Regions from separate parts of the Streptomyces sp. NPDC002911 genome, predicted to be linked through region 1. Evidence: predicted binding sites of a transcription regulator. Region 1 holds the regulator's gene; the other holds the start of a gene.
What was found. Region 1 encodes HrcA, which represses chaperone genes, less so after heat shock. Its sites were predicted from a motif close to TTNGCACTCNGNNNNNCNGAGTGCNAA; they were not measured.
Positions count from the first base shown of each region.

Region 1 (3,411 bases):
GGCGGCGGCGAACGCCTCGAGTACCTCACGGGTGGGGCACCCGAAGGTGAAGGACACCACGGGTACGGGGTCTTCCAGCAGGATCGCGACCTTGGCCTCGTAGCCGTCGTCGCCGCTGGAGTCCGGGTCGCCGAGAGGGGTCTCGTACCAGGCGCCCTCGCCGGCGAGCTGGTGGCGGTAGACCTCGACCGCACTGGGGTCGGCGACCAGCGGCTGCGGCATGAAGAGGTTGACGCCGAAGCACCCGCCGGTCAACCTCCGCAGCTGCTCGACCTCGTTGTACATCCCGTCCGCGGTCTTGTAACCGGCGGCGAGGAAACCGATGCCTCCGGCCTCGGTGACGGCTGCGGCCAGCTCCGGGCGGGAGACACCACCCGCCATCGGGGCCTGCACGATCGGATACCGGCAGAGATCGGTCAGCGCCAAGGACATGACGGCATCGTGCCACGTCCGGCGGATCGTGCCGAATCGGCCCTATATACAGCGGACCGGCCGCCGCATATACAGCGGACCGGCCGCCGCACACACCGCACCGCCCGCCGGTGCGGGACCGGCGGACGGTGCGGTGACACGGCTCAGCGGCCGTTGAAGGCGTCCTTCAGGCGGGAGAACAGCCCCTGCTGCCCTGGCTGGAACTGACCGGTGGGCCGCTCCTCGCCGCGCAGCTTGGACAGCTCCCGCAGGAGGCGCTCCTGTTCGGGGTCCATCTTCGTCGGGGTCAGGACCTCGACGTGCACGATCAGGTCCCCGCGCCCGCCACCGCGCAGGTGCGTGATGCCCCGCCCGTGCAGCGGGACCGACTGACCGGACTGGGTGCCCGGCCTGATGTCGATCTCCTCCAGACCGTCGAGCGTCTCGAGCGGCACCTGCGTACCGAGCGCAGCGGCCGTCATCGGAATGGTGACCGTGCAGTGCAGGTCGTCTCCCCGCCGTTGGAACACGGCGTGGGAGAGCTCGTGGATCTCGACGTACAGGTCGCCGGCGGGGCCGCCGCCGGGGCCGACCTCACCCTCGCCCGCGAGCTGGATCCGGGTGCCGTTGTCGACACCGGCGGGGATCTTCACGGTGAGGGTGCGCCGCGAGCGGATACGGCCGTCACCGGCGCACTCGGGGCACGGCGTCGGGACGACCGTGCCGAAGCCCTGACACTGCGGGCAGGGCCGTGAGGTCATGACCTGGCCGAGGAAGGACCTGGTGACCTGGGAGACCTCGCCACGGCCGCGGCACATGTCACAGGTCTGCGCGGAGGTGCCGGGTGCGGCGCCCTCGCCACTGCAGGTCGTACAGACGACCGCCGTGTCGACCTGGATGTCCTTGGTCGTACCGAAGGCCGCCTCGTTGAGGTCGATCTCCAGCCGGATCATCGCGTCCTGGCCGCGCCGTGTCCGCGAACGGGGCCCGCGCTGGGCGGCGTTGCCGAAGAACGCGTCCATGATGTCGCTGAAGTTGCCGAAGCCGCCGGCTCCGAACCCTCCCGCTCCACCGCCGCCGCCAGAGGCGGACAGCGGGTCACCGCCGAGGTCGTAGACCTGCTTCTTCTGCGGGTCCGACAACACCTCGTAAGCGGCGTTGATCTCCTTGAACCGCTCCTGGGTCTTCGGATCCGGGTTGACATCCGGGTGCAGCTCGCGAGCGAGCCGACGGAATGCCTTCTTGATCTCGTCCTGAGATGCGTCGCGGCGCACGCCGAGTACGGCGTAGTAGTCCGTGGCCACTTACGAATCCGCCAGGATCTGTCCGACGTAACGTGCCACTGCGCGTACCGCTCCCATCGTTCCGGGGTAGTCCATGCGGGTCGGTCCGACCACGCCGAGTTTGGCGACTGCCTCGTCGCCCGAACCGTAGCCGACCGCGACGACGGACGTGGAGTTGAGGCCCTCATGGGCGTTCTCGTGCCCGATCCGTACGGTCATGCCTGAATCCGTTGCCTCACCGAGCAGCTTCAGCAGCACGACCTGCTCCTCCAATGCCTCCAGCACCGGCCGGATCATCACAGGGAAATCGTGCCCGAAGCGGGTGAGATTGGAGGTGCCGCCGATGATCAGCCGCTCCTCCGTTTCTTCGACCAGAGTTTCGAGAAGAACGGAGAGCACCGTGGATACGGTTCCCCGGTCCTCGTTTTCGAAGGCCTCAGGCAGGTCCTGCACCAGCCGGGGGACGTCCGCGAAGCGTCGTCCGACGACCCGGCTGTTGAGCCGGGCCCGCAGATCGGCCAGTGACGTGTCACCGAACGGTGCAGGGCAATCGATCATACGCTGTTCGACCCGGCCCGTGTCCGTGATCAGTACCAGCATCAGCCGAGCCGGAGCCAGCGACAGCAGCTCCACGTGCCGGACCGTCGACCGGGTCAGCGAGGGGTACTGCACGACGGCGACCTGCCTGGTCAGCTGCGCGAGCAGCCGGACCGTGCGGCCCACGACGTCGTCGAGGTCGACCGCGCCGTCGAGAAAATTCTGAATGGCCCGGCGCTCCGGCGACGACAGGGGTTTGACGCCCGCGAGCTTGTCGACAAAGAGACGGTAGCCCTTGTCCGTCGGAATACGGCCCGCACTCGTGTGCGGCTGGGCGATGAAGCCCTCGTCCTCCAGCACCGCCATGTCGTTGCGGACAGTCGCCGGGGAGACCCCGAGCCTGTGCCGCTCCGTGAGCGCCTTGGAGCCGACGGGCTCCTCGGTGCCGACGTAGTCCTGGACGATGGCGCGCAGCACTTCGAGTCTGCGTTCACTGAGCACCGCGCACACCTCCAGCTGTGGTTCTCCGGTGTCTACCTGGCACTCTGTGCGTTCGAGTGCCAGCAGTCCCCCTGGTCAGTGTACGGGGGCGGGGTGGGCCCGGGGCAAGGGCGGCCGGCCACGCCGTCACGGGACTGCGCAGGTCGTTGCCGATAGCGTCGCCCTATGGACGTCTCTTGGGAAGAGCTCGGCTGGGAGCGGTTGGGCAACGGTACGGGGCGGCGGCGCCTTCCCGTCTGGGACGCGACCGCCGCGCTGGTGGCCGGAGCGGAGGGCGTGCTGCTCTACGACACCGGTTCGACGCTCCGGGAGGGCGTCGAGCTGCGGACCCAGGCGGAGGCGATGCTGGGCCGGAGGGTGACGCATATCGCACTGAGCCATCCGCACTTCGACCACGTTCTGGGCACCGCCGCCTTCTCCGGGGCGGAGGTCTACGGGGCGGTCGGCACGGCGGATCTGCTGCGGCGGGGCGCCGAGGAGCTGCGCGCGGACGCGCTGCGGCACGGGATGAGTGAGGCGGACGCCACGGCGGCCACGGACGCCCTGGTGGCCCCGCGACATCAGGTCAGCGGCGAGTGGACGCTCGACCTCGGCGGCGGGTTCCAGGTGCTGCTGGCCAATGTGGGCCCCGGTCACAGCGGCCACGACCTCGTGGTACTCGTGCCGGGCTCCCCCGTCG
Region 1 is NZ_JBSFUO010000002.1:66,071-69,481, forward strand. It holds gene ACWD04_RS03275 (nitronate monooxygenase) at 1-432, opposite strand, end outside; gene dnaJ (molecular chaperone DnaJ) at 576-1,715, opposite strand; gene hrcA (heat-inducible transcriptional repressor HrcA) at 1,716-2,732, opposite strand; gene ACWD04_RS03290 (MBL fold metallo-hydrolase) at 2,898-3,411, shown strand, end outside.

Region 2 (3,411 bases), on a different contig from region 1:
GTCGCCTGCTCCACGCCGTCCGGGGTGAAGAACATGCGGTACGCGTCCGCCGCCCCGAACTTCGCGACCGCGCGCTGCCGCAGCCGCGCCTGGCCGAGCGCCGCCGACACGAGGGCGGCGGGGTGCGTGCGGCGCAGCCGGGTCGCGGTTGCCAGCTCCCGGGCGGGGTCGTGGTCGCGCAGCTCGTCCAGGAGCGCCGCGCCCTCCGGGGTACGCAGGGCGGAGAAGGCGGCGAGAGGGTCGGCCGGGTCGGCCTGATCGGCAGGGGGAAGGGCGTTCACGGGTCCATTGTGAGCCAGCCGGGGGACCCGGCGGGCCCGCCGGAGGTGTCGCGGGAGGCGGCCGGTGCCCCGGTGGCAGGATGCGGCGCCATGCAGCTAGTACGACAAAAAGAAAAATCCGCCACGAACCGCCGCAGGGCGGTCTGTGCGGTCCTGGTGGCCCTGCTGGCCGGAGCCGCCGCGTCCGGGTGTGCCGACGGCACGGACGACGGCGCCGGGATGTGGCGGGGGCCGACCCCCGGTCAGCAGGGGTCCGCCGGGCAGCCGGTGGCCGCAGTCCCTCCGGCGGGCCCCGCCGTGGCCGCTGTCAGGGCCGAGCGGCTGGAGCGGGAGCAGGCGGCCCGCGTTGCCGCCGCGAGGAAGTGGGGTCTGGCGAAGGCCCCGCTCCCCGCCCCGTCGCCGCCCGCCGTGAGGCCCCGCATCACCACCCGCGAGGGGTTCGAGGTGGAGGGCGGGGAGTCGCTGCCGCCGGTCTTCACCACCGTGCCCACCAAGAAGCGGATCGTCTTCCTGACGATGGACGACGGGGCGGAGAAGGACCCTGAACTGCTGCGGATGATGACGGAGCTGAAGATCCCGTACAGCGCCTTCCTCAGTGACTACGTGGTGAGTGACGACTACGGCTACTTCAAGGACATGCAGGCCCGGGGCGTCACGCTCAGCAATCACACGCTGAACCACCGCTATCTTCCAGGGCTTTCGGCGGCCGAGCAGCGACGGGAGATCTGCGGCGAGCAGAACAGGATCGAGAAGTACTTCGGGAAGCGGCCCACTCTCTTCAGGCCGCCGTACGGCAACTACAACGGCGACACCCTGCGCGTCGCCAAGTCCTGCGGCATCAAGGCGGTGCCCCTGTGGGCCGCCGAGGCGTTCCCCGACCACATGGAGTGGCGCGAGCGGGACCAGGACCTGCACCCGGGCGACATCATCCTCACCCACTTCCGGGGGCGCGAGGACTGGGAGGGTTCCATGGCCGACATGATCCGCCGCGTCATGAAGACGGTCACGGACAAGGGGTACGCCGTGGCCAGGCTGGAGGACTACGTGTGAGCGGATGCGGTCGGCGCGCGCCCGACTCGCTTCGCCGGAACGACGCGGCGGTCTCCCGCGTTGTCCGCGCGTGCGCCGGTCCCACGACGCCACGCGAGGGTGGTGAATTGGCACTCCGCTTGACCGAGTGCTAATCGCGGCCATAGTCTCAGTGCTGGCACTCCCCCAGGGAGAGTGCCAGCACAACTGCGCGACAGGGCAGGTCCGGCACCCGCGACGACGGATCGGTTCGGTCGCCATCCCACAGACTGTTAAACCCCGTGAGATCTCCGAAGGGGGAGACCGGATCGTGTCGACCACCAGCTCCAAGGTTGCGATCAAGCCGCTCGAGGACCGCATTGTGGTCCAGCCGCTCGACGCCGAGCAGACCACGGCTTCCGGCCTGGTCATTCCGGACACCGCCAAGGAGAAGCCCCAGGAGGGCGTCGTCCTGGCCGTGGGCCCGGGCCGCTTCGAGAACGGCGAGCGGCTTCCGCTCGACGTCAAGACCGGCGATGTCGTTCTGTACAGCAAGTACGGCGGCACCGAGGTGAAGTACAACGGCGAGGAGTACCTCGTCCTCTCGGCGCGCGACGTTCTCGCGATCGTCGAGAAGTAATTCACCCACGTTTGCTTCTGTTCTGCGCCCCTGGCCCCCTGCGAAATAACTAGCCGGGTGGCGAGGGGCGCAGTTCGTTTGAGAGGACAGCTCAGCCCATGGCGAAGATCCTGAAGTTCGACGAGGACGCCCGTCGCGCCCTTGAGCGCGGCGTCAACAAGCTTGCCGACACGGTGAAGGTGACGATCGGCCCGAAGGGCCGCAACGTCGTCATCGACAAGAAGTTCGGTGCTCCCACCATCACCAACGACGGTGTCACCATCGCGCGCGAGGTCGAGCTCGACGACCCGTACGAGAACCTCGGTGCCCAGCTGGTGAAGGAGGTGGCGACCAAGACCAACGACGTAGCGGGTGACGGCACCACCACCGCCACCGTGCTCGCCCAGGCCCTCGTCCGCGAAGGCCTGCGCAACGTAGCCGCGGGCGCGTCCCCGGCCGCCCTGAAGAAGGGCATCGACGCCGCCGTGAAGGCCGTGTCCGAGGAGCTCCTCGCGACCGCGCGCCCGATCGACGACAAGGCCGACATCGCCGCCGTGGCCGCGCTCTCCGCGCAGGACCCGCAGGTCGGCGAGCTCATCGCGGACGCGATGGACAAGGTCGGCAAGGACGGTGTCATCACCGTCGAGGAGTCCAACACCTTCGGTCTGGACCTCGAGTTCACCGAGGGCATGGCCTTCGACAAGGGTTACCTGTCCCCGTACATGGTGACCGACCAGGAGCGTATGGAGGCCGTCCTCGACGACCCGTACATCCTGATCCACCAGGGCAAGATCGGCTCCATCCAGGAGCTGCTCCCGCTGCTGGAGAAGGTCATCCAGGCCGGCGCCTCCAAGCCGCTCCTGATCATCGCCGAGGACGTCGAGGGCGAGGCGCTCTCCACCCTCGTCGTCAACAAGATCCGTGGCACCTTCAACGCCGTCGCGGTGAAGGCCCCGGGCTTCGGCGACCGCCGCAAGGCCATGCTCGGCGACATCGCCACCCTCACCGGCGCGACCGTCATCGCCGAGGAGGTCGGCCTCAAGCTCGACCAGGCCGGTCTGGACGTGCTGGGCACGGCCCGCCGTGTCACCGTCTCCAAGGACGACACGACCATCGTCGACGGCGGCGGCGACTCCGCCGACGTCAAGGGCCGGGTCAACCAGATCAAGGCCGAGATCGAGTCCACGGACTCCGACTGGGACCGCGAGAAGCTCCAGGAGCGCCTCGCGAAGCTGGCCGGCGGCGTGTGCGTGATCCGTGTCGGTGCCGCCACCGAGGTGGAGCTCAAGGAGAAGAAGCACCGTCTGGAGGACGCCATCTCCGCGACCCGCGCCGCGGTCGAGGAGGGCATCGTCTCCGGTGGTGGCTCCGCTCTGGTCCACGCCGTCAAGGTCCTCGAGGGCAACCTCGACAAGACCGGCGACGAGGCCACGGGTGTCGCGGTCGTGCGCCGCGCCGCCGTCGAGCCGCTCCGTTGGATCGCGGAGAACGCGGGCCTCGAGG
Region 2 is NZ_JBSFUO010000022.1:34,710-38,120, forward strand. It holds gene ACWD04_RS26230 (THUMP-like domain-containing protein) at 1-281, opposite strand, end outside; gene ACWD04_RS26235 (polysaccharide deacetylase family protein) at 372-1,331, shown strand; gene groES (co-chaperone GroES) at 1,621-1,929, shown strand; gene groL (chaperonin GroEL) at 2,028-3,411, shown strand, end outside.
Region 2: the regulator HrcA is predicted to act here: its motif matches at 1,439-1,465, upstream of groES (co-chaperone GroES).